Regions from separate parts of the Cytobacillus sp. FSL R5-0377 genome, predicted to be linked through region 1. Evidence: riboswitches for the same ligand, from Rfam matches in the RefSeq annotation. Region 1 holds a riboswitch; each other region holds the start of a gene.

Region 1 (6,043 bases):
TTGGCTGCCAGTCAGGTCCATTTTGACAAGCAGATTACTGAAGGGAAGGACCCCAAATAAATTTCCCCAGGTAACACGGCCGGCATCAATGTCTGCGCGGATTCCTTCCGGATTGGTAAAAGCGAAGTCTGTGTTCATTGCTGACCGCTGAGAATCAGCAATAAGATTGCCCAAGGCTGATTCACCGCTTATGTTTTGTTCGGCCGTGATTGGAATAGCAGCAGTGCCAATATATCTGTTTACAGCAGATTCTACCTTTTTTTCATACCGATCGATTATCCTGGTTATATCGCTTGCAGGCTCGATCCGATCCTGATAAACAGTTACAATTTCTGCGTGTTTGCGGACAATATTCTTAGTCTGCGGATCTATTTCTATATCTACATCAGAAAAGGCGGTGCCGTATGAATAGGCCTGGACCAGGAGTTTACCATCTACAACACTGTTCAGATAAGTATGGCTGTGTCCTCCAAAAATGACATCTACTTCATCACCCACTAGATGTGCCAAATCAATCAGCTGGCCACTGGCTTGTTGTCCATTTGGTCTGGATTCGCCTGGAACATGTGCTAATACTACAATGGCTCTTACACCTTGTTTTTGAAGTTCCCGGGTATATTTGTTGATGGCTTCAGCTTCATCAGTGAAGATTAAATCTTTCACACTGTCAGGTGCTGTTATAGCTGGTGTTTCTCTCATGATGACTCCGATAAATCCAATTGGGATGCCGCTAATGTTTATTATCTTATAGGGAGGAAGGAATGGTTTACCTGACTTTTGATTTATGACATTGGCTGCAATCCATGGGAATTGGGATCCAGAGTAATCTTTTACTGCAGAAGGGCTGCTGCCTGTCAGCAGGCGAAGCAGCTCATCAGAACCCCGGTCGAATTCATGATTGCCAATCGTGCCGATATCAAACCCCATCCTATTCAAAAATTCAATAGTCGGTTCATCCCTCAGAAGCGCAGATACCGGCGGGCTGGCTCCAATCATGTCCCCAGCATGAAGCAAAAGGGTATTTTCATTTTCAGCAGCACGCTTACGTAAATAGGCAGCAAGGTAATCAGCACGTCCTGCTGGCCTGTCGTTGACCAGACGAGTGACATTCAGCTGCCCATGGAAATCATTAATGCCCAGCAATTGAATATGCTTATATGGTTCTTCTATGCGTTCTTCCACATGGCCGTGATATCCTTCAGAAAGACCCTGCTGATTCCATTGTTCATATTTTGCATGCTGTCCGCTGTATAAAGGCATTCCCAGGATGCTAAATAATATAAGGGAGAAAAGCATTTTCATTCTTCGTCCTCCAGTAGTTGTGGCAGGGTTAGTATTTGCCTGAATCAGGAATTTAATCGGATGATAGGATGTCAAGTTTGTAATCCTGCCGAATGGGTAAGGTCTTAAAGAAACATAATACTGCCAAAGGAGATGAAAACACATGAATTATAAGAAGCTTTTGCTTTCAGTCCCATTAGGTGCAGGATTATTGTTGGCAGGGTGCGGAACAGATGAGCAGGAGCCGCCGCCGGAAACCGAAGATGTAGAATTGGAAGATAATCAAATGGATGAAAACAATAAGGAAGATAGTGAAATGCAGGATCCCGGAATGAATGAAGAATCTCCACAGGGTGAAGAGAATCTGGATATGAACGAAGGGGGTTCAGAAGAGAATTAAATGATGCTGCACATCTTAAATTTATGGAAAAACGTCTGCTTATGTCAGGCGTTTTTATGTTTTTTTTAGAATTTGAATGTCTAATCAGAAATGCCGCAGGGCATTTAGGAGAAGGATCCATGCGTGAAAAGGTGAAAGCTTTTTGATTCACGTTTGCAGAAATACCTTTTATTTGTTTTCTGAATTATGTATACTAAAGTAGAATTAAATAGTAATAACTAGGGGTGCCCAATAGCTTGGGCTGAGAGAGAAACGCGCTAAAGTTTCTTGACTCTTTGGACCTGATCTGGATTATACCAGCGTGGGGAAGTTAGAATGTGCAAAAGTTTCTTTGTGCAAAGACATCTGCGGTTAAGCCGGTCCATCATTATGTGGACCGGCTTTTTTACATATCCGGCACTTCCCGGTTCCAGGTCTCGTCCCTATATTTTTGAATAAGGGAGAGATAACAATGACTGCAAGTTCATTAAATCATGAAAGTATTTTTATTATGTCGAGCTTTACTGGCAGCAGGAAAATCTATGTGGAAGGATCGAGACCTGACATAAAGGTTCCGATGCGTGAGATAGAATTAAGTCCCACCACCGGAAGTTTTGGTCAGCAAGTAAATGAGCCGGTTCGCGTCTATGATACGAGCGGCCCTTATACAGACCCTCAGCATACGGCAAATCTAAAAAAAGGGCTTCCTCCTATAAGAAGCCGGTGGATTCAAGAACGCGAAGATGTAGAAGAATATGATGGGCGGAAAATAAAGCCCGAGGACAACGGCTACCTTAATGAAGATGATCCGCGTGCTAATCATAAACTTTTTCCATGTCTATCCCGCAAGCCACTGAAAGCGATAAAAGGGAAAAATGTCACCCAGCTTCACTATGCAAAAAAAGGGATCATAACACCGGAGATGGAGTTTATAGCCATTCGGGAAAATATGGAACCGGAATTTGTTCGGTCCGAAGTAGCGAGAGGACGTGCCATTATTCCTTCTAATATCAATCATCCTGAGACAGAGCCAATGATAATCGGACGGAATTTCCATGTAAAGATTAATGCGAACATTGGAAACTCAGCAGTCTCATCTTCTATTGAAGAAGAGGTTGAGAAGATGACATGGGCCACACGCTGGGGAGCAGATACAATTATGGATCTATCAACTGGCAAAAATATTCACACAACACGTGAATGGATTATCAGAAATTCTGCTGTTCCTGTTGGGACGGTGCCGATATATCAAGCTTTGGAGAAGGTGAATGGAATTGCTGAGGATCTCACGTGGGAAGTGTATAGGGATACCTTAATCGAACAGGCAGAGCAGGGTGTTGATTATTTTACAATTCATGCAGGTGTCCTTTTACGTTATGTACCGCTTACGGCCAAAAGACTGACTGGAATTGTGTCCAGAGGGGGATCCATTATGGCCCAATGGTGTCTCCATCATCATAAAGAGAACTTTTTATATACACACTTTGAAGAAATCTGCGAGATCATGAAAGCTTATGATGTGGCCTTCTCCTTAGGGGATGGACTCCGGCCAGGATCGATTGCAGATGCAAATGACGAGGCACAGTTTGCGGAGCTCGAAACACTTGGTGAGCTGACGAAAATTGCCTGGAACCATGATGTACAGGTAATGGTCGAGGGGCCCGGCCATGTTCCCATGCATTTAATCAAGGAGAATATGGATAAGCAATTGGAAATCTGTCAGGAAGCACCATTTTACACGCTTGGGCCTCTTACGACAGATATAGCTCCTGGCTATGACCATATTACCTCTGCCATCGGGGCTGCCATGATAGGCTGGTACGGAACGGCGATGCTTTGCTATGTCACCCCTAAAGAGCATTTGGGTTTGCCAAATAGAGACGATGTGCGTGAAGGCGTCATTACGTATAAAATTGCCGCTCATGCAGCAGATTTGGCAAAGGGGCATCCTGGTGCGCAAAAAAGGGACGATGCCCTGTCAAAAGCCCGTTTTGAATTCCGCTGGAGAGATCAATTCAACCTCTCATTGGATCCTGAGCGGGCATTGGAATTCCATGATGAAACCCTTCCGGCTGAAGGGGCAAAAACCGCTCATTTCTGCTCCATGTGCGGGCCAAAATTTTGCAGCATGAGAATTTCGCAGGATATCCGGAATTATGCAAAAGAGCATCAGCTTGAAACCAGCGAAGCGATACAGAAGGGACTGGAAGAAAAAGCTGAGGAATTTAATAAGGCTGGGGGAAACATTTATCAGTAGTCTTTTTATAGTTTAATAGAATGATATCCGCTGGGGGTGCCTGATTGAAGGCTGAGATTAAAGCAAAGGCTTTAAGACCCTTGGAACCTGATCTGGCTGAATGCCAGCGTAGGGAAGTGGAGGTTCGGGCCTGAATTCTATGGCCTCATAGCCCCGCTTTCTACATAGAAGGTGGTTTTTTTATTGCAAAAAAATCTAAAAAAGCAAAGGGGCGGACTGCTATGAAGAAACAGCTGCATGTTATATCAGACGGAAAGCTTTCTCCAGAGGACTTCTCTGAAATAGCTGTTGAACTGGAACCCTTTACTGATAAATTCCACTTACGGGAAAAACACTGGACCTCAAGGGAGTTATTTGCCGGAGTAAAGCATCTTCTTAAAAAAGGAATTCCTATTCGTAAAATCATTATAAATGATCGCGCGGATGTTGCCTGGGCGTTTAGAGCGGGTGTGCATCTTGCTTACCACAGTCTGCCGGCTGATATTGTAAAAAGGCGTTTTCCGCATTTACCTGTCGGCTGTTCTGTACATTCACTTGAGGAAGCTGAAGAGGCTGCCAAACAGGGGGCTGATTATCTCCTGTATGGGCATATATTCGAAACAGACTCCAAGAAGGGAATCCCGCCAAGGGGCACGGGGTCTTTGGAGGCTCTAAAAAAGGCAGTAGACATTCCGGTATTGGCAATTGGAGGCATTAAACCAGAGAACGTACTTGAAGTCCTGGAGGCAGGGGCAGATGGCATTGCTGTCATGTCAGGGATATTGCAGGCAAAGGAGCCTGCGGAGGCAGCAAAGCTCTTTTCAAAAATGTTAAATGAGGAGGGGATATGATGAGGAAAAGGTTTGACGCCGTTATAATCGGCGGAGGCATTAATGGCAGCTCCATTGCTTTTCAACTGGCAAAAAGAGGGTATAAAGTGGCTGTTTTGGATAAGGGAAAAATAGCTGGTAAGGCTTCCGGGGCGGCTGCTGGAATTTTAGGAGCACAAACGGAACTGACCGAAGACGGCCCGCTGTTCCAGCTCGCATGCAAAAGCCGCTCCATGTACCGGACCCTGATTCCTGAACTGGAAGAGTTATCACAAGTGCATATCGGCTATCAAAATAAGGGTGTATATAGAGTGGCAGATAATATTGCAGAGGAGATGAGTTTAAAAAGATTAATAGAAAATCAGCAAAAAGCGGGCGAGGATGCCGAATGGTTTTCCATTGATGACCTGATTAAACGTGAACCATTCGTATCAGCCAAATTAAGGGGGGCGATGTATATACCGAATGATGGACAGGTACAGGCATATGAATTATCCCTTGCCTTTGCAAAAGCTTCAATGACCCTCGGCGCAGAAATTTTTGAGTATACACAGGTAACAGATTTTATTTTAAAAGGTGAAAGGGTGTATGGGGTTAGAACCAGCCAGGGAGAATTTCTGGCTGATTCCGTTATCGTTGCTTCCGGTGCCTGGAGCAGGGAGATTCTTGAAAGAACGGGCCTTGTGCTGCCCATTATTCCGGTTAAAGGCGAGTGCTTCTCGGTCAAGGCTGATAAAACGCTTGTACAAGGGACGATCTTTTCACACGGATGTTATATCGTTCCCAAGCAATCCGGAAGGCTGGTAGTTGGGGCAACGGTTAAAGCAAACTCATTTGATGAAAAGGTGACCGTTGAGGGGATTTCCCAGCTGATGGAAAAGGCTCAAAACCTGGTGCCGGATATCGCGAATGCAGAATGGGAACGAGCCTGGACAGGAATTCGCCCGCAATCGGCTGATGGGCAGCCTTTTTTGGGACAACATCCAGTCATTGATGGGTTATATATTGCAGCGGGGCATTTCCGCAATGGGATCCTCCTCGCTCCGGCAACAGGAGAGCTGATGGCAGACATCCTCGAAGGCAGGACGGAGAAGCCTAACCCGTTTGAGCTGTCCCGCCTTGAATATTTAGACCAATCGTCAAAAGGGGTGGTTATATGAATATTGTCATTAATGGTGATGCTGTGCTGCTGCCGAAGTCAGTTCAATCAGTTTCACTTTTGCTCGAGCACTTTCATTTGGAAAAAAAGGTAGTCATTGTCGAGTTAAACCAGCATATTTTGGACAAATCTGCGTATGCTGAAACGGTTTTATCAGA
Region 2 (6,043 bases), 1.8 Mb from region 1:
TTTCCCGTTCCGGGAGGTCCGTATAAAAGAATCCCTTTCGGAGGCTTAATGCCCATTTTTAATGAGCGCTCCGGTTCTTTTAAAATCGAAAGAGTCTGCATAATTTCCTCTTTCATTTCATCTTGAATTCCGCCTACATCTTCAAGCGAAATGGCAGGAAGGGCTTTAGGCTTGGATACACTTTGCTTCATTGTATTTGTTGCGCCCATTCCGCCTTTTCCTGACTTAAACAGGTAAATTCCTATGGCAATGAACAAAAGGACTATGCCGCCAAGTATCCAAGGTGTATAGGGCCCTGTGGCTGCGAATGTATATTGAATATTATAGGTTTCTACTAATTTATCAACCATATCACTGTTGGGAGGCACATGAGAGATGTACTCGCCATCAGGAGCTGTGATCAGCAGTTTCCCATTTTTATATTCCTGTACTGTAACAATCTTTCCATCCTGGGAGGCAATAATTTTTTCCACAGAAGAAAACGGGACTGTCACATCCTTATTTCCTGCTTGTACGGTCCAAATAACCGCCGCCAAAATCACCGTGACTACCAATGCAATAGTTATAATCGTCGAAGGCTTCTTTAAAAGTGATTTCAACCAATTCCCTCCTCATTGAACATACCTACATTATAAGAAATTAAAATTGTTAATAAAAGGGCTTAACTCTTTTTAAACATTGTAAATTATGGAAAAATAATATCCTTCATTAGAAAGTGTGCTACAACAGCGTTCATAGGGTTAATAAATGTGAAAGATATGTGACAGGGGGGAAGTCTAGTACAAACCATTTTATTGGAAACTGAATGTGAAATAGTGAATAATAAAAGCGGATAAGCGATTTCTGTTGATAAAAATATTGAAATATATAGGGGAAAAAGGTGTTAAAATGGCTCAGCAGGACTTTACAAAAGGAAATATTTTTAAACAGCTCTTGTTGTTCTCAACTCCCATAATGCTCACTAATCTCCTGCAGGTTTCCTATCAATTTATTGATAGTCTGTGGGTTGGGAATCTGCTGGGAGCTGATGCATTGGGGGCTGTTGCAATTTCAGGCACTGTAATCTTTACAGTACTTTCATTTATCATTGGAATAAACAATGCGGCATTAACGATTCTATCCCAGCAAAAAGGCGGAGATCAGGCAGAGGGGCTTAAGCGTTATTTAAATGCCTTTACCGTCATACAGACCATTTTGTCGGTTGTTCTTGGAATAGCCGGATTCCTGCTTGCGGAAAGAATTCTGGCCTTCATGGGCACACCTGCCGTAATGGCCGGAGAGGCTGCATCGTATTTGCAGATTAACTTCATTGGTATTTTGTTTTTATTCGGGTATAACTTTATAGGAACTGTACTAAGAGCACTCGGAGACAGCAAAAGCCCCCTGTACTTTGTGCTGATAGCTGTCGTGTTAAATGCAATTCTCGATCCTCTTTTTATATCAGTATTTCAGCTTGGCATTGATGGGGCCGCCTATGCAACCATCCTTTCACAGGGAGTCGCCTTTTTGATCGGCATGATATTCATACTCCGCAAAAAGCTGGCGCCATTTACAATTCCATCTTGGCCTCACAAAGAGGAGGCCGTGCTGATCTTCAAGCTTGGCATTCCTTCAGGACTCCAAATGACTGTCATATCGGCTGGCGTTATGGCTATTATGTCTGTCGTTACTTCTTTTGGGAGTGACGTCGTTGCAGGGTTTGGTGCAGCACAGCGGATCGACAGTATCATAATGCTTCCTGCCATGGCATTGGGGACTGCAGTCAATAGTATGGCTGGTCAAAATATAGGAGGAAATCGATGGGAACGGGTACATCAAATAGCGTTGTACGGAGTCCTCTACAATCTTGCCATCATGTTTATCATTGCTTTGGGGACGTTCCTATTTGCAGAGTATGGGGTGCACCTGTTTATACAGGATAAAGAATCAGTACACTATGGCACTGAATATTTGAAAATCATTGCTTTTTTCTATCCTCTCCTGGGCATTAATTTTGTATTGAATGGTGTGGTAAGAGCCTCAGGCGCCATGTTTCAAGTTCTTATCCTCAATATCATTTCATTCTGGATCCTCCGATATCCTTTAACTTATCTATTTTCAAAGTATATAGGGGATAAGGGAATTGCAGCAGGAATGGGGATCAGTTTTGGCATTAGCAGTGTTATTGCCTTTATGTATTATCGAAAAGGCAAGTGGGATAAACAAAATATTTTTGGAGAGGAGGAGTAATTTCTTTTCACCATTAATTCTTTCATATATACTAAAAGCGAATAATTCAATAACGTGCCACAAGGGGAGCATATCGCTGAGAGTGAACAGCCCGCTGTTCTGACCCTTTGAACCTGTTAGTTAATGCTAGCGCAGGAATGTGGAATAAAAGGCAGTTGCACTATTCTGTCTGCTTATTCTCCCTTGGGGTATCGTCTCGAGACTAAAGGGGGATTTTTTTATGAAGAAATTAAGCTTAATCGCAATGATAGAGGCTTCATTTTTTGCAGCATTCGCTATCATTCTTGATCTTCTGCCATCTATCAAGCTGTCGCCATCCATTTCTATATCTGTGGCGATGATTCCGATTTTTATTCTGGCCTTTAGAAGAGGATTTAAAGTCAGCTTTATTGCAGGACTCTTATGGGGGATACTGCAGATCGCCATGGGAGATGCCTGGATTGCCACTCCGCTTCAGGCATTTATTGAGTATTTTGTTGCATTTGCTTGTATCGGTTTTGCCGGCTTGTTTTATCGTGTTATTCAAAATCAGCTGCGCACCGGCAGCAGGAAGAAAGCGCTTGGCTGGGTAGTCGTGGCAGTATTTATCGGAAGCTTCGCCCGGTATTTCTGGCATTTTATAGCAGGTGTTCTTTTCTTCGGAAGCTATGCGCCAAAAGGGATGTCGCCGGTTCTTTTTTCCTTCCTGGCTAACGGGGCTACCATGCTTGGAGCGGCCATTCTCTGCTCAATCGCGGCCGTGTTCATTATTTCGTCGGCACCAAGATTAATTATTCAAAAATCGGATGAAGGCCTTCAATCTCACAAAAGTGCCTCCTGATAACTCCTTTGATATATTTCCACGAATTCGATAAGAGCTTTATTCAGCAGACTAATTTACATAGTGATTGGTCTGCTTTTTTATTGTCAAATGGATTAAACTTTCCAATTCAAGATATTTGGAAAATTCATGTAATATTATAGTTTGTGAGTGAGATTCTTTATAAGGGAGTAAATAAAATGAAAAAAAGACCTGAACCAATAGAAGCTGCCGTCCAATTTGTTGAAAGACATTTTCCAAATTGTCAGGGAGCTTTATTGGCTGGGAGTGTTGTTCGTGGACAAGCAACTGAAACATCTGATTTAGATCTTGTCATTTTTGATGATAATTTAGTTTCTTCTTATCGTGAATCGGTCATTGAGTTTGGCTGGAATATTGAACTATTTGTACATAATTTAACGTCTTATCGTTTCTTTTTTGAAAGTGATTGTAAAGAAGCAAAACCTTCTATGCCAAGAATGGTTAGTGAAGGGAAGATACTAAAAGATACAGGTCTTATAGCAGGCATAAAGAAAGAAGCGAAAGAACTGCTGGAACAAGGACCAAAAGCATGATCAAAAAAAACCATCGATTTGAAGAGATATTTCATCACAGATGCACTAGATGATTTAATCGGATGCCAAAACAGAGGAGAAGGAATTTTTATTGCAAGTAAACTCGGGGAGTTAGTGGGTGAGTTCATACTTCGCAGTAATCGTAAATGGATTGGATCATCTAAATGGCTTGTTCGTTCATTAGTTCACCACGACAAAGAACTTGCAGACGAATTCGTTGAAGCATTTGATTCGTTTTATAAAACAAATAACATTGAAAAGATAGTTATCCTGATTGATAAAGTGCTTGAACCCTTTGGCGGGAGGCTATTTGAAGGGTTTACTTTAGGTAAAAAGTAAATCTGATTACTATGCTGCAGAATATAATTATAATTAAATGATATTTCCAAAGTTTTTTTGATATATTAGGAAATTGCTTCTGAATAATGGGTATATTACTCAAAAAAGGGGAGTGAAGACCTTGTCCAATACTTTGCAGGGAAATATCATAACTGGCGTATTTGATGCGGAAACCAGTGCTTTTGAGATTCAAAAAGTAAAAAGCTTCAATACCCAGTCGGTCCTCAACAAACATCAATGTGAAACTCTGTATAATTATCTTACCCTTCATGAAGAAGATGAGGGAGGGCAAATAATTACACTTTACGATCAAATGCCGCTTATGCTGACCCGTCAGGAAATTTGCAGTCTAAAGGAAGATTTGGAGAACATTAAAAACCTATATCAGTAGAAAAACGCTCTGCAGCCTATGCAGGGCGTTTTTTATTGAAAAATAATTTTGACAAATTCGTGACAAAAAGTTTGACAAATTTGTGAACATAGTTAGAATATTAAATAAAAGGGGATGAAAATATGACAATTCAACAGCAGCGCGTTTTGCATTTTTTCCGAAATAGTACAGCAGCAGGTATTGTAATAGGATTTATTGTTTTTATTTCAAGCTTTTTTGTAAGCGGTATCACTGGTGAGTATGTATTATCCATCGGTTTAAGTATTATGGTTTCGTCTATGCTGCTGTTCGGATTCGGGTTTTTTATCAATGTGATGGAAGAAATGACAAAGGGAAGCAAGGGAATCAGACAATACAAATAAAACCGGCCTCCAACGGGGAGACCGGTTTTTTTGTACTGTCTTGCTCCAGCGCCTGCACCCTCGAGGTAAAGGTGCTTTGGGAGGATGGGCATGTGCTGATTTAATGTGCAGCGTGTCCAGAAGTTAAGACCCAGATAGAACCCACTACAATAACAATAACCATAAATACCGCATAAATCATATTGACTAAGTTTGTCTTGCCGTCTTCACCTTCTCTTAAGTGCATGAACATGAACAGCTGCATTCCTGCCTGAACGACAGCCAGGGAGCCAATGATCCACATAATCACTTTAAAAGAGAGGTTTGTATATAAAGCAATTCCTGCTGCTGCAAAAGTCAGCACAAGAGAAACAATAAATCCAATGACATGGCTTATCGGGAAGCTTTTTGATTGATGATGTTCCATTTAAGCCACCAGTCCTTTCAGATAAACAAATGTGAAGATAAAGATCCAGACTACATCAAGGAAATGCCAGTAAAGGCCGATAATAAACGTTTTTCTTGCTGTAGTAGGGGTAAGGCCTCTTTTTAAAAGCTGGATAATAACCATAGTAGCCCAGCCAATACCCAATGTAACGTGGGCACCGTGTGTTCCAAGCAAAACGAATAAGCTCGAAAGGAACGCACTAGTTTGCATCGTTGCGCCTTCATGGGCATAATGGACAAATTCATTGATTTCCATGAACAGGAAGCCTGCGCCAAGAGCAAGGGTAATCACCAGCCAGGTGATTAGCCCTTTCAGGTTATGGCGGCGCATTTCAAAAATGGCGATGCCCATTGTAAAGCTGCTTGTTAAAAGGAGGACTGTCTGAATCATGACATCCTTGATGACAAAGATATCCTTATGTGTTGGTCCTCCAGCAAAGCGTTCATATAATACACCGTATACTCCGAACAGAGTGGCAAATAGAACGATTTCAGCGCCAAGGAAAACCCAGAAGCCGAGAATATTCATGCGGTCCTGCTCAGTCTGATATTCAAGGGGCAGGGAAGTATCCACTTTAGCTGACATGATCGTGCACCTCTCCTTCTGTTTTTCTCCACGCATTTTCAATTCGATGGATTTCATCTTTTTTAACATGGAAGCCTTCATTGTAATCGAATGAACGGATGATTAAACCGGCGAAAATGCCGATCGCAGCGACTGCTGCACCAATGTGCCATTCAAATACAAGGAGGAAGCCTGCGATGCCAAAGATGACACCCATATAAATCGGCAGCCAAGAATTGCTTGGCATATGAATCTCTTCAATTTCACTGTCATATAACGTTAAGCCTTCATTCTTTTTCTTCATGTGCCAGAATGGATCAAGGGATTTGACTTCCGGCAGTTTAGCAAAGTTATAGA
Region 3 (6,043 bases), 700 kb from region 1:
TGTAGTGGCTGAGGTATAGCACATTCCCGCTGCTGAATTTTCATCCAGATCATCAGGATATTCATAGTTACCGCCCGCTTCATTGATAAGCGTTTCATAGTGATATACCGGCGAAAGAGAAGTCTCAGGCAATTCTTCTTCATCTGTCATAATAATGAATGCCTTGACCGTCTTTAACTCATCCTTAACCTTCTCAATTAGCGGTACAATATCAGGATCAATCAGCAGCACTTTATCTTCGGCATGGTTAATAATATATGTAATATGCTGAGGTGACAGACGAATATTAATTGTGTGCAGAACGGCTCCGCTGCATGGTATGGCAAAATAAGCTTCCAGGTGGCGATGATGATTCCATGCCAGTGTCCCGACCTTATCCCCTCTCTCCACTCCCAGCTTTTGGAGACTCTCTGCCAGCTTTCTGGTTCGTACTGCAATCTCCTTATATGTAAATCTCTGAATTCCGCCGGCCGTTCTTGAAACGACCGTTTTTTTTGGAAAATACTTTTCTGCCCGCTTGATCATTTGCGTCATAGTCAAAGGTGTTTGCATCATCATTACAATTCCCCCTTTTAGAAAACGCTTACATTTAAGATCATAGAGTTCTATGATCTTTTACCTAATTCATTCTCTTTATTTTCACAAAATCCCTTTAATATTTTCTTAATTTTCTAAAATATCCCCATAAGAAAAACCCCCGCCTATTCAGCAAGGGATTCGTGTTTATTAAATAACTCTTTTAATATTTTCAATTTCTCATCTGTATAATGCTTAAAACTGTCATTATAGGATTTTGGATCTTTCGGGTTAGCAAAATGAGTAATTTTTCCTGTCTCTGGGTCAATGAACTTACTGGAAGCCCCGCATCCAAGCCCGATGATTGTCTGCTGTTCTTCCATAATCATAATATTATAGATGCTTTCCTGATTCGGAAGAGCATAGCCGACATTCTCAAGATTGCCAAGGATATTTTTCTGACGGTATAGGTAATAGGGATGGTAATTATGCTTTTTAGTCCAATCCTCAGCCATGTCCATCATTCTTTCAATTTCTTCCCGCTCAGCAACTTTATATTTTTGCTTATTCTTCGTCATTTCCGAAGCACGTTTAAAGGATAAAGTATGAACTGTCAGGGATTCCGGCATTAATTTCTCTGTTTCATCCAATGTATGTGCAAATTCCGGTACACCTTCTCCAGGGAGTCCGATAATCAGATCCATATTAATGTTATTCATTCCCATATCGCGGGCAAGGTGGAACTTATCTACGGTTTCTTCCACTGTATGATGGCGTCCAATAGCTTTCAGTGTCTCCTGAATATAGGACTGGGGATTGATGCTGATTCTGTCAATATTCCATTTTTTCAGCACTTCAAGCTTTTCAGGTGTGATTGTATCCGGACGGCCTGCTTCCACGGTGACCTCCCGAATGTTTTCTACATCTGGAAAAGATTCATACATTTCCTCATAAAGCATATCCATCTCTTCAGCTGTAATGCTTGTTGGAGTCCCTCCGCCATAATAGACAGTGGTAATTTTTACATTATATTCTTTCAGCCATTCTCCCATTTTGCGCATTTCAAAATGAAGGCCGCCAAGAAATGAGTTGACAGAACCCTGTCTGCCATTAATCGCATATGCAGGAAAAGTACAGTACGCGCACTTTGTCGGACAGAACGGAATGCCGATATATATGCTTACCTCATTTTTCAAGTCATAAAGATCCGGCACGACAGCGAGCTGCCGGTCTACAATATTCTGCATAAGCTGGATTTTCTCATCTGTAATCAGGTACTCTTCCTTCAGCTGCTGATGTGCTTCCTTAAGAGGTGTCTGATTCTGCATGGCACGGTGAAGCAATTTTGTGGGACGTACCCCAGTCAGAATTCCCCACTTCTGCGTAATGCCCGTCCAGTCCTGCAAAACAGTCAGGTATACATGAGATACTGCATTCTTGATTTGTTTGAAATTCTCTTTTTCTGACTCAGCCGGAATGAACTCTTTTTCAAAATCAGCTGTAAGTTTATTGCTATTTTTATCAGTAATCTCTGCAGCGGCTTTAATGCGTTCTCCATGCTCAATTTGAAAAGAAATGATCAGATCTGCTGCATCATTCTCACCAAGCACCACTTCACATTCTTCAAAAAAGAGGTTCCCTATCAGCCGAAGCGGCCGATGGAATCGTTCATCCTGTATGCCTAAAATTGAAATGTTCAAATCGATCACCTTTTTTTAAAAATATAATAAATCTGCCGGTGTTTTATCTCAATGACGGCAGCTGCATAGTCTATTTATTCATGTTGGCAAACTCCTTCTAGTGTACATAAATGGGGAAACAAGGTCAATATCAGGAAAGTGAATCCTATAGGTTACTGATATGGTTTCTATACTATCGCTAACTAAAAAAAGAGCCGAATTACTAATCGGGCTCTCATTCATTGAATTTTATTTTAATAGATTCATTTTCTTCAGGAAATCGATTGGATGCTGTTTACGGAAATGTTCTTTAACCATGTAGCTTACGCCGTTCTGATCATTTGATCGCGTCAGCCAGTCCGCTGCTTTTTTTACTTCTGCCGGAGCATTGCCCATTGCCACACCCAATCCTGCTGCTTCAATCATTTCCAGATCATCTTCAGAGTCTCCTATGACGACCATTTGATTTCTGGAAATCCCAAGATGCTCACATAAATAGAGAAGCCCATTCAGTTTTGAGACCCCTGCAGGAACAATGTCCATCCTCAGATCGTTCAGTTTTAAGACTTCTACATTTTCAAACATGCCCCAAATGGCTGTCTTAGCATCCTCAAGGTCTTCCTTATCTTCAAAGTACACTTCGATTTTCGGCGGCGTAACCGGCTCATCTAAAATAGTCTCACTTAAAGAATCCACAAATTGCTGGGAATAAAAAATGGGATCACCCGTTGTAAAAACTGTTTTTGCAAGCATATTGGTATTAAGCTTCGTTTTGTTTGCAAGGGAATATTTTTCGTGCACCAGCCTGATTTGACAGGTAAAGCCTTCAAGCAGGCGCACGATTTCAAACGTTTCATCTTCCTGAATCCTTTTTACAAATATAGGCTTTTCCTGGGAAGCTGCAATATATGCCCCCCTGTGTGTAACCAGCAAAGAATTGGATTTCAATGCTTTAGCCACTTTCTTCGCGGAAGGAAAGCTTCTGGATGTGACAAGTGTTACATAAATTCCCTTTTGCTGCACATATTCAATTGCTTCTTTTGTTGATTTATGAAGTCTTCCATTTGATTGGAGTAGTGTTCCGTCTATGTTTAAAGCAAGCATTCTGTATATCATCCGATTTGCCCCCTATTCTCGGTGTAAAATTGTCCTATTACACTTTTATGAAGGGAGGGACTGGATTAGAACATGACATGGACAATGCAGAAATTTTTTCGTTGATTGCCTGTGTTAGTGAAGGTGTTTAACTGTTTTCATAGATTATTTGAATAAAAGAATTATAAATAGTCATTTACAATTTGGATTCTCCGTATTAAGATGGAGTCATTAAAAACTGCATATCCAAGTTTTGCACTAGGGGAGCTTTTTGGCTGAGAAGAACAATCCGTTCTGACTCTTATTACCCGATCTGGATAATACCAGCGTGGGGAAGTGCAGGTGAACGGCTATCATTTTAGTGTATTGATAACATTCAACTGCATTTCCTATTGGGAATGCAGTTTTTTTATTTTAACCAGGCTGTTTTTGTAAAATTTGTTGTTTTTGGCTCATGTATATTGTCGTTGATTTCCCAGCGAATCGCGGGCAGGCGGTGTGCTTGCACATATGCTCCCGAAGGAGCCTTGCACCTGTCGATACTATCAACACAGTAAGTAATTCAAAAAACAGCAGCAAACCTTACGAAAAAAACTTTTCATTAATACTAGGAGGATGGCAAAATGCAGGAAAATTTTTTATGTGGAACCAGTGAAATTACAGGGTGCAGATTTTCAATTTATCCCATGACTGACAGGTTTGCGGATATTATTTTATCAGCTTTAAAAGAAGTGGATACGAGCAAGGTTTGGATGGAAACAGATGATGTTAGCACCTGTGTGCGAGGCAGGTCCATTCATGTTTTCGATGTGGTTAAAGCTATTTATCTTCAAGCTGTTAAGCATGGTGACCATGTAGTATTTAACGGAACTTTTTCAAATGGATGTCCTGGTGATACTGCAGGAGATGCTTATCTTGCTGAGAATGAGGAATTGGCAAATGAAGAATCAGCAGCAGGTATCAGCCAGGAAGTTGCGGTCCAGTTCGCCCTTTATCCGATGGGGATTCCTGAATACATGAATGTCATTATGGATCAGGTCGAGCTTGCAATGAATCAGGGAATTTTTACAAAAGGGGTGCATTATGCTTCAAGATTAGACGGGGATGCACACTCTGTTTTTAAAACTCTGGAGGACGCTTTTGAAAACTGTAAGAAAAGCAATTCCACCCATATTGTTATGACGGTGAATATGTCTGCCAATAGCCCATCCAAAAAGGGGGCTGAATAATATGCTTGAAAAGTGGAAGCTTCGTGAAGTCATTGTCCTGTCTGTACTCGCTGTCGTGTTTGCAGTTGTATACCTGATATTCATGCAATTTGGCAATGTGCTATATGCAATATTCGGCTTAATTGGATATGATTTTATTTTTGGCATTTGGTTTATTGTTTCAATTCTCGCAGCGTACATAATCAGAAAACCCGGGGCAGCTTTCTTATCGGAAACCATCGCTGCAGCCATTGAAGTCATGATCGGCAATGCTGTCGGTCCCCGCCTGATTCTGTCGGGCATGATTCAGGGGATTGGAGCGGAAGCTGTTTTTGCGGCCACGAAATGGAATAATTACCGGACATGGGTCTTAATTGCTGCCGGCATGGGCTCTTCTGTTACAAGCTTTATTTGGGGCTATTTCATTTCCGGCTATGCGGCCCTCTCACCCGGTTATGTAATGGCTATGTTTTGTGTAAGGATGGTCAGCGGTGCTTTACTGGCAGGCTTGATGGGCAAATGGCTGAGCGAAAGCCTTGCAAAGACCGGAGCATTAAACAGCTTTCCTATTGGCAAAGAGCTGAAAAGGGGAAAACCGGAAAATGGCATTACAGCATAAACAGAACATATTAAAAACAGAGCAGCTTACATTCAGGTATGAAGATGTGAAAAAGCCCATTTTTAAAAATATGCAATTCAGCCTTAATGCAGGGGAAGCAGTTCTATTATTGGGACCCAGCGGCTCGGGAAAAAGCACACTTGCTTTCTGCTTAAATAAATTGTATCCCGAGGCCGCAGATGGCGAATTGGACGGGATCATTTCATTCAAAGGAAAGAGGCTGGAGGAATTCGGCCCTGGTGAAATTAATCAGCACATTGGAATTGTGTTTCAGGACCCTGAAAGCCAATTTTGCATGACCACAGTCGAGGATGAGCTGGCATTTGGACTTGAGAATTTGAAAACGCCGCATGAAGAAATCGGGAATAAGATTGATGAAGCATTGGAGCTTGTTCATCTTTTGCCATATAAATATGCCCCAATTCACACCCTTTCCGGGGGCCAGAAGCAAAAGCTTGCACTGGCATGTGTATTGTCATTGAAACCGGATCTCCTGATTTTAGACGAACCGACAGCAAACCTGGATCCGGCTTCAAGCTATGAACTTACCCGCATCATTAAAGAGCTTAAAGAGAAGAGATCATTCTCCCTTCTAATAATCGAACACAGGCTGGATGATTGGATTGATTTGACCGACCGCTGCGCAGTCCTAAACAGAGAAGGCGAACTATTATTTAATGGAAGCACTGAAGAATGCTTTAATCAATATGCAGAAGAATTTCTGCTTGAGGGCATCTGGCTGCCAAGTTCGGTAAAAGCAGGCCTTTCAGGGAAAAAAGCAGGTATTTATAAAGGGGAAAAACTTCCGTTGACTGATGAGAAATTAATCGCCGGATTTGAGAATCCCATTGGTGCACTTCAGGTTTTAGATAACAGGAAGAAAAATCACCAAGCTCCTGAAGAACAAATTATTCTATCCGCAGAGA
Region 4 (6,043 bases), 960 kb from region 1:
AAGATGGAGAAGAACGCCGGCAATCCGCCTACACCTATTGACGGTGCCTTAACTCCATTAATAGTGATGAATATGCCAGCAATCGCCGACCCAATAATCGCTGCAAAGAACGGATACTTAAAGCGAAGATTTACCCCAAACATAGCCGGCTCGGTAACGCCCAGCCATGCTGATATTGAAGATGTAAGCGCAAGACCTTTCAGCTTTTCATTTCCTCTGCTAAGCAGCATCATGGCAAAAGCTGCGGAACCCTGTGCAATATTAGACAATGCAACCATAGGCCATAAAAACGTGCCGCCAATGCTGCCGATTAACTGCAAATCAACAGCAAGGAAAGTATGATGCATGCCAGTGATTACAAGCGGTGCATATAACCCCCCATAAATTAATCCTCCAAGTGCCGGAACAGCATCAAAGATTCCGACAACACCATTTGTAATCCAGCTGCCGATTGTAAAAGTAATTGGTCCAATGGCAATAAAAGAAAGAAATCCTGTTACTAATAATGCAATCGGTGCAACAGTCAGAAGCTGAAAAGCATCAGGAATTCTTTTTCTCAGGAATACTTCTATCTTAGCCAACACATATGAAGCAAATAATACCGGCAATACCTGACCCTGGTAACCTACTTTCTCAATTTCAAAACCAAATAAATTCCACTTTGGAACTTCCTCTGCAGCACCATAGCCCCATGCATTTAAAAGATCCGGGTGCACGAGCATCAAACCAAGCACAATACCCAGAAGCGGACTTCCGCCAAACCTGTTAACAGCACTCCATCCAATCAAACCGGGTAGGAATACGAAAGCAGTATTGGCAATCAGGTTAATGATCGCAGCCAGATCAGCCCAGTTTGTATAAACTTCAACAAACGACTTTTCATCAAAGAAAATACCTGGCGCAGTCATAATGTTGTTGATTCCCATCAGCAAACCAGCTGTTACGATAGCTGGCAGGATAGGAATAAAAATATCGGCAAGTGTTTTAATGCCGCGCTGCAAGGGATTTAAGTTTTCGGCAGCAGCACTTTTGGTCTCTTCCTTTGACGATTCGCCAATTCCGGTAGCCTCTGTCATTTCTTTATATACTTTATCAACGAGGCCTTGTCCGATTACAACCTGGAATTGTCCATTGGTGGAGAAGGACCCTTTCACTATATCAATATTTTCAAGTTTTTCTTTATTGACTTTGCCTTCATCTTTTAAGGCAAAACGCAGCCGTGTTACACAATGAGTGGCCGCAGCGATATTATCTTTGCCCCCGATAGCTTCTACGATTTGCTCTGCTGACTCTTTATTTGTAGCCATTCTTCGCTCTCCTCCTGTTACCGTTTTCAAATAAAAGAAAAAAACAGTTATAAGGTGCTTATTTATGGTCCTCAATTTTGATAAATATAAACCAAAGCAACTTGTATATACATGATCTGTTTACGCTTTCATTTTATCTTGTATATACATGTCAGTCAACTGTTTTTTCTTTTCCTTGTTTTATATACCCATTCACACCGTTTGGAAGCCATAAAAAAGAAAAACCGGCTTTGAGACCAATCGTCTGCAAAGCCGGTTCTAAACCGGTAGGCTATTTTCTTTTATCATCGTCATCATCTTTAGTGAGATCACGAGTAGATTTCTTAAATTCTTTTAAAGTTTCCCCGAATGCTCTCCCTATTTCGGGAAGTTTTTTAGGCCCAAAAATAATAAGAGCCAGAACGAGGATGAGAATTAAGCCTGGAATTCCGATGTTTGATAACATGCTGAACACTCCTTATATATCATATCGCTTGAAGCGGTAGTAATCATGTTCACTGTCTATTATAGGGGACTTGCTCAAAAAATCATAGTACGAGACTTATTATAAGATACTCATTCTCCCGCTGTTAAAAGGCCATCTAGTTCTTCGAGTACGTCACCAATTTTGCGGTCATGGATTACTTCATCTGCATAAAAGTCAAAATCAGTGGGTTCCATATTAATTATCACCAGTTTTGCTCCGTTTTGTTTCGCTATCAGCGGAAACTGATTTGCCGGGGTCACAGTCAAGGATGATCCCAGTACAATAAATAGTTCTGCCTTGTCTGATTCATCTGCCGCAAAATCTAATGCCTGCTCCGGCAGCATTTCTCCAAACAGAACTACTGAAGGACGAAGCATTCCCCCGCAATTACATTGAGTATGCCCATGCAAATAACCCTCGCTTGGGAACACTTCTTTACATTCCTGGCAGTGGAGTGTCTGCAGATTACCATGAAGCTCTGATACATTTTTACTGCCAGCAAGCCGATGAAATCCATCAACGTTTTGAGTTATAATACTCTTTATCATGCCTCTCTTTTCCCAATCAGCAAGAATATAATGGCCTTTATGAGGATTACACTCTTTCAGTCCGATTACCCTGTGCCGATAAAAATCTATAAATTCATTCACATTTTGATTTAATGCTTCCGTACTGGCAATTTTTCCAGGATCTTTCCCGTTCCATAATCCATTGTTGGCTGACCTGAAATCAGGCAGCCCGCTTTCCGTTGACATCCCTGCTCCAGCTAGTATTACTGTATATTTTGATTCCTTCAGCCATTTTTCAATCATAAATACCAGCTCCCACTAAATATATTGATACTGCTTAATGCTTATTTCCATTTTTTTCTTCAGGTTAAATGTTTATGTCATGTCACGTATGCGGTAAATAATAGATTATAACTGTTTACCCGAATTATCAATATAGGAGTGATGGCTATGCCTGAAATAGAAACGAAAGACTATAAGGATGGCTATAAAAAATTTTCTTCCAGGGCAAAACGCTACGCAGAGGATCCCGAAAAAACGAAAGGACTGCTAAAAAAGGCGACACTTAAAGCAGATAAAAACAAATCCTCATTAAATGATATATGGGAAAAGTTTCAGCTGCTGATTGATTTAGTCAGGGCATGGTCAAAAGGTGATTACCGGCATATCTCCAAAAAATCAATTATCTTTATTATTGCTTCCATTCTATACTTTGTTTCCCCTATCGACCTGGTTCCAGACTTTTTAATTGGAATGGGGATTTTGGATGACGCAGCAGTACTGGGCTTTGCCGTCAGTCAAATATCAGGGGAGCTTGAGAAATTCAAAACCTGGAAAGACAGCAGGACAATTGAAATGAAATAAATTTCAAATGCTGTCCTTTTTTATATTGTCTGCTATAATAATGATGGAAAGTATTCATGTCTGTTAAAATTATATAGCAAGAAATGTAGGGGAACCGGTGTGCCGGTTGAGACTTCATCCTTAAGATGCTGACCCTTTGAACCTGATCTGGCTAATACCGGCGTAGGGAACATATTCTTAAACATCATAAATGTTTTTTTATATGCGTCCCGGTATTATGCCGGGGCGTTTTTTAATTTTCAGGGCAGACTAATACCCACTTTCCTTACTACATAAAAGCTTTTGGAGGTTTCATTATGAAAAAATGTATAGCTGCTATTTCTGCGCTTCTTCTGCTGCTTACCGGATGTGCCGGCAGCGGCCAGACTGGAAAAGAAGATGCAGGCAGCAAACAAGAATTGAAAAAGGTTACTGTCGTTCTGGATTGGACACCCAATACCAATCATACCGGCTTATACGCCGCAAAGGAAAAAGGCTATTTTAAAGAAGAAGGACTTGATGTCGAAATCATCATGCCAGGTGAGGCAGGAGCAGATCAATTGACCGCATCAGGCAAGGCAGATTTCGGTGTCAGCTATCAGGAAAGCATTACGGAAGCGCGGGTACAGGGTGTGCCACTGGTTTCAATAGCTGCTGTCATTCAGCACAATACTTCCGGTTTTGCATCCCCTGCTGAAAAAAATATTAAATCGCCGAAAGATTTTGAAGGAAAAACTTATGGCGGCTGGGGGGCACCTGTAGAAAAATCAGTAATTGACTCTCTAATGAAAAAGGAAAATGCTGATGTCGATAAAGTGTCAATTGTGAACATGGGAGATGCAGACTTTTTTACAGCCGTTAAAAGAGATATAGACTTCGCATGGATTTATTACGGATGGACAGGTGTAGAAGCTGAGCTTCGAGGGGAAAAGATTAATATGGTCTACCTTACAGACTACTCTGATAAACTGGATTACTACACGCCTGTACTGGCAACTAGTGAAAAAATGATTGCAGATGATCCGGAGACTGTCAAAGCATTTGTAAAAGCAGCAGCCAAAGGATATGAATTTGCAATCAACGAACCTGGCGAAGCAGCTGATATTTTGTTAAAGCATGCTCCTGACCTTGACAGTGACTTGGTCAAAAAGAGCCAGGAGTGGCTATCTCCGCGCTATCAGGATGATGCTTCCAGATGGGGAGAACAAAAGCTTGAAGTCTGGGAAAACTATGCACACTGGATGCATGAAAATGGTCTTTTAGAAAAAGAATTAGATGCCGGCAAAGCATTTACAAATGACTTCCTGCCGGAATAAGGGGAGTTTATAAAATGGCAAACGCACTTGTAAGCATTCAAATCATACCAAAAACAAAAGATGGGGAAAATGTTATACCATATGTTGATGAAGCAATCAGTGTCATTCAGCAATCGGGTGTTAAATACGAAGTTCATCCCCTGGAAACAACGATGGAAGGCGATTTAGAACATTTATTAAAAATCATTGCTGACATGAACAGAAAAATGATTGAAAAAGGAAGCAGCAATGTCATTTCACAGGTTAAGATCCTATATCAGCCTGCTGGAATTCAAATGAGTGATTTAACGGAGAAGTACCGTTCATGATCAGTGCAGTCAGAAAAGGATGGAGGCCGGCAGCGGTTCTCCTTCTTTTATTCATTTTTTGGGAGCTGGCGGTGAATCTGGCAGATGTCCCATCTTGGCTGCTTCCTCCCCCGACAGACATTATTCAGGAGGCGTTTTTAGGCTGGGAGGGCTTCCGCCTGCATCTTCAATCGACAATCCTGCTTTCACTATGGGGATTTGGCATAGGCACTGTCATTGGATTACTAACAGCTGTGATACTGCATTTATTGCCTTTTATTAGGGAGTCTGTTTACCCGCTTCTTATCCTTTCTCAAAATGTGCCAATAATTGTTCTGGCTCCTTTACTGGTTGTATGGTTCGGATTTGGCATACTGCCAAAGCTTATTGTCATTACGCTGGTATGCTTCTTCCCGATTACTGTTGCAGCATTGGATGGTTTTCGGCAAACACCGGGAGAACTCAGGCATTATATGCTGATGGCAGGGGCGAGCAGCGGACAGCTATTTTGGAAGCTGGAGCTCCCCCATTCCCTTCCATCTTTATTTTCAGGCCTAAAAATCTCTGCAACCTATAGTGTGATGGGTGCTGTCATATCTGAATGGCTTGGAGCTAAAGCCGGAATAGGGGTTTATATGACCCTAGCCTCTTCCTCATTTCGGACAGACCGTGTTTTTGTAGCCATTTTTGCGATTATGCTGTTAAGTTTGCTCCTTTTTGGAGCCATTTTACTGGCTGAACGTTTGCTTATTAAATGGAAGTCCCAGGAGAGTGGCAGGAAATGATACAATTATCGGTTAATTCTATATCGAAAAGTTTTGATTCCAATCAAGTATTAAACAATTTAAGCTTTCAAGTAAATGAAGGTGAATTTGTTTCGATTCTTGGTCCATCCGGCAGCGGAAAAAGCACTATATTCAACCTGATTGGCGGTATGCTCCTGCCAGATGAAGGTTCCATTAAGCTTGGGAATACAGAAATCAGCGGAAAACGCGGTTCAATTAGCTATATGCCCCAGACACCTTCCCTGATGCCATGGAGAACCATCCTCCAGAATGTTATGCTTGGCCAGGAAATTATGGGAAAAGCCGATCCGGAAACGGCCAGAAACATGCTTCAAAAAGCAGGACTCGGCGACTATGAAAATGCATATCCTCATGAATTGTCGGGAGGAATGAAACAAAGGGCTGCCTTTATCCGGGCATTATTGAGCCCGCAGCCGATCATATTGCTGGATGAACCTTTTTCAGCTTTAGACGAGCTCACCCGCCATGATATGCAAAAATGGCTTCTTGATATTTGGAACGAGCATAAA

Evidence for each region. A riboswitch is a leader RNA that binds a small molecule or an ion and turns the genes downstream of it on or off. The one in region 1 is predicted to bind thiamine pyrophosphate.
Region 2: another riboswitch for thiamine pyrophosphate. It lies ahead of thiT (energy-coupled thiamine transporter ThiT); the one in region 1 lies ahead of thiC (phosphomethylpyrimidine synthase ThiC).
Region 3: another riboswitch for thiamine pyrophosphate. It lies ahead of NSQ49_RS06315 (Ykof family thiamine-binding protein); the one in region 1 lies ahead of thiC (phosphomethylpyrimidine synthase ThiC).
Region 4: another riboswitch for thiamine pyrophosphate. It lies ahead of NSQ49_RS04955 (ABC transporter substrate-binding protein); the one in region 1 lies ahead of thiC (phosphomethylpyrimidine synthase ThiC).

Annotation. Positions count from the first base shown of each region.
Region 1 covers NZ_JBBORA010000001.1:1,962,685-1,968,727, reverse strand. The annotation lists gene NSQ49_RS10050 (bifunctional metallophosphatase/5'-nucleotidase) at 1-1,302, opposite strand, end outside; gene NSQ49_RS10045 (hypothetical protein) at 1,445-1,681, shown strand; TPP riboswitch at 1,892-2,006, shown strand; gene thiC (phosphomethylpyrimidine synthase ThiC) at 2,133-3,917, shown strand; TPP riboswitch at 3,940-4,049, shown strand; gene tenI (thiazole tautomerase TenI) at 4,139-4,747, shown strand; gene thiO (glycine oxidase ThiO) at 4,747-5,886, shown strand; gene thiS (sulfur carrier protein ThiS) at 5,883-6,043, shown strand, end outside.
Region 2 covers NZ_JBBORA010000001.1:153,598-159,640, forward strand. The annotation lists gene NSQ49_RS00775 (AAA family ATPase) at 1-599, opposite strand, end outside; gene NSQ49_RS00780 (MATE family efflux transporter) at 889-2,229, shown strand; TPP riboswitch at 2,282-2,384, shown strand; gene thiT (energy-coupled thiamine transporter ThiT) at 2,450-3,049, shown strand; gene NSQ49_RS00790 (nucleotidyltransferase domain-containing protein) at 3,229-3,603, shown strand; gene NSQ49_RS00795 (nucleotidyltransferase) at 3,622-3,942, shown strand; gene NSQ49_RS00800 (hypothetical protein) at 4,055-4,333, shown strand; gene NSQ49_RS00805 (hypothetical protein) at 4,456-4,695, shown strand; gene qoxD (cytochrome aa3 quinol oxidase subunit IV) at 4,796-5,101, opposite strand; gene qoxC (cytochrome aa3 quinol oxidase subunit III) at 5,102-5,707, opposite strand; gene qoxB (cytochrome aa3 quinol oxidase subunit I) at 5,697-6,043, opposite strand, start outside.
Region 3 covers NZ_JBBORA010000001.1:1,264,111-1,270,153, forward strand. The annotation lists gene NSQ49_RS06300 (long-chain fatty acid--CoA ligase) at 1-555, opposite strand, end outside; gene NSQ49_RS06305 (coproporphyrinogen III oxidase) at 702-2,216, opposite strand; gene NSQ49_RS06310 (Cof-type HAD-IIB family hydrolase) at 2,445-3,311, opposite strand; TPP riboswitch at 3,541-3,642, shown strand; gene NSQ49_RS06315 (Ykof family thiamine-binding protein) at 3,914-4,519, shown strand; gene NSQ49_RS06320 (ECF transporter S component) at 4,521-5,117, shown strand; gene NSQ49_RS06325 (ABC transporter ATP-binding protein) at 5,101-6,043, shown strand, end outside.
Region 4 covers NZ_JBBORA010000001.1:1,006,365-1,012,407, forward strand. The annotation lists gene treP (PTS system trehalose-specific EIIBC component) at 1-1,307, opposite strand, end outside; gene tatA (twin-arginine translocase TatA/TatE family subunit) at 1,579-1,752, opposite strand; gene NSQ49_RS04945 (NAD-dependent deacylase) at 1,863-2,585, opposite strand; gene NSQ49_RS04950 (YkvA family protein) at 2,733-3,146, shown strand; TPP riboswitch at 3,224-3,332, shown strand; gene NSQ49_RS04955 (ABC transporter substrate-binding protein) at 3,443-4,441, shown strand; gene NSQ49_RS04960 (thiamine-binding protein) at 4,456-4,749, shown strand; gene NSQ49_RS04965 (ABC transporter permease) at 4,746-5,513, shown strand; gene NSQ49_RS04970 (ABC transporter ATP-binding protein) at 5,510-6,043, shown strand, end outside.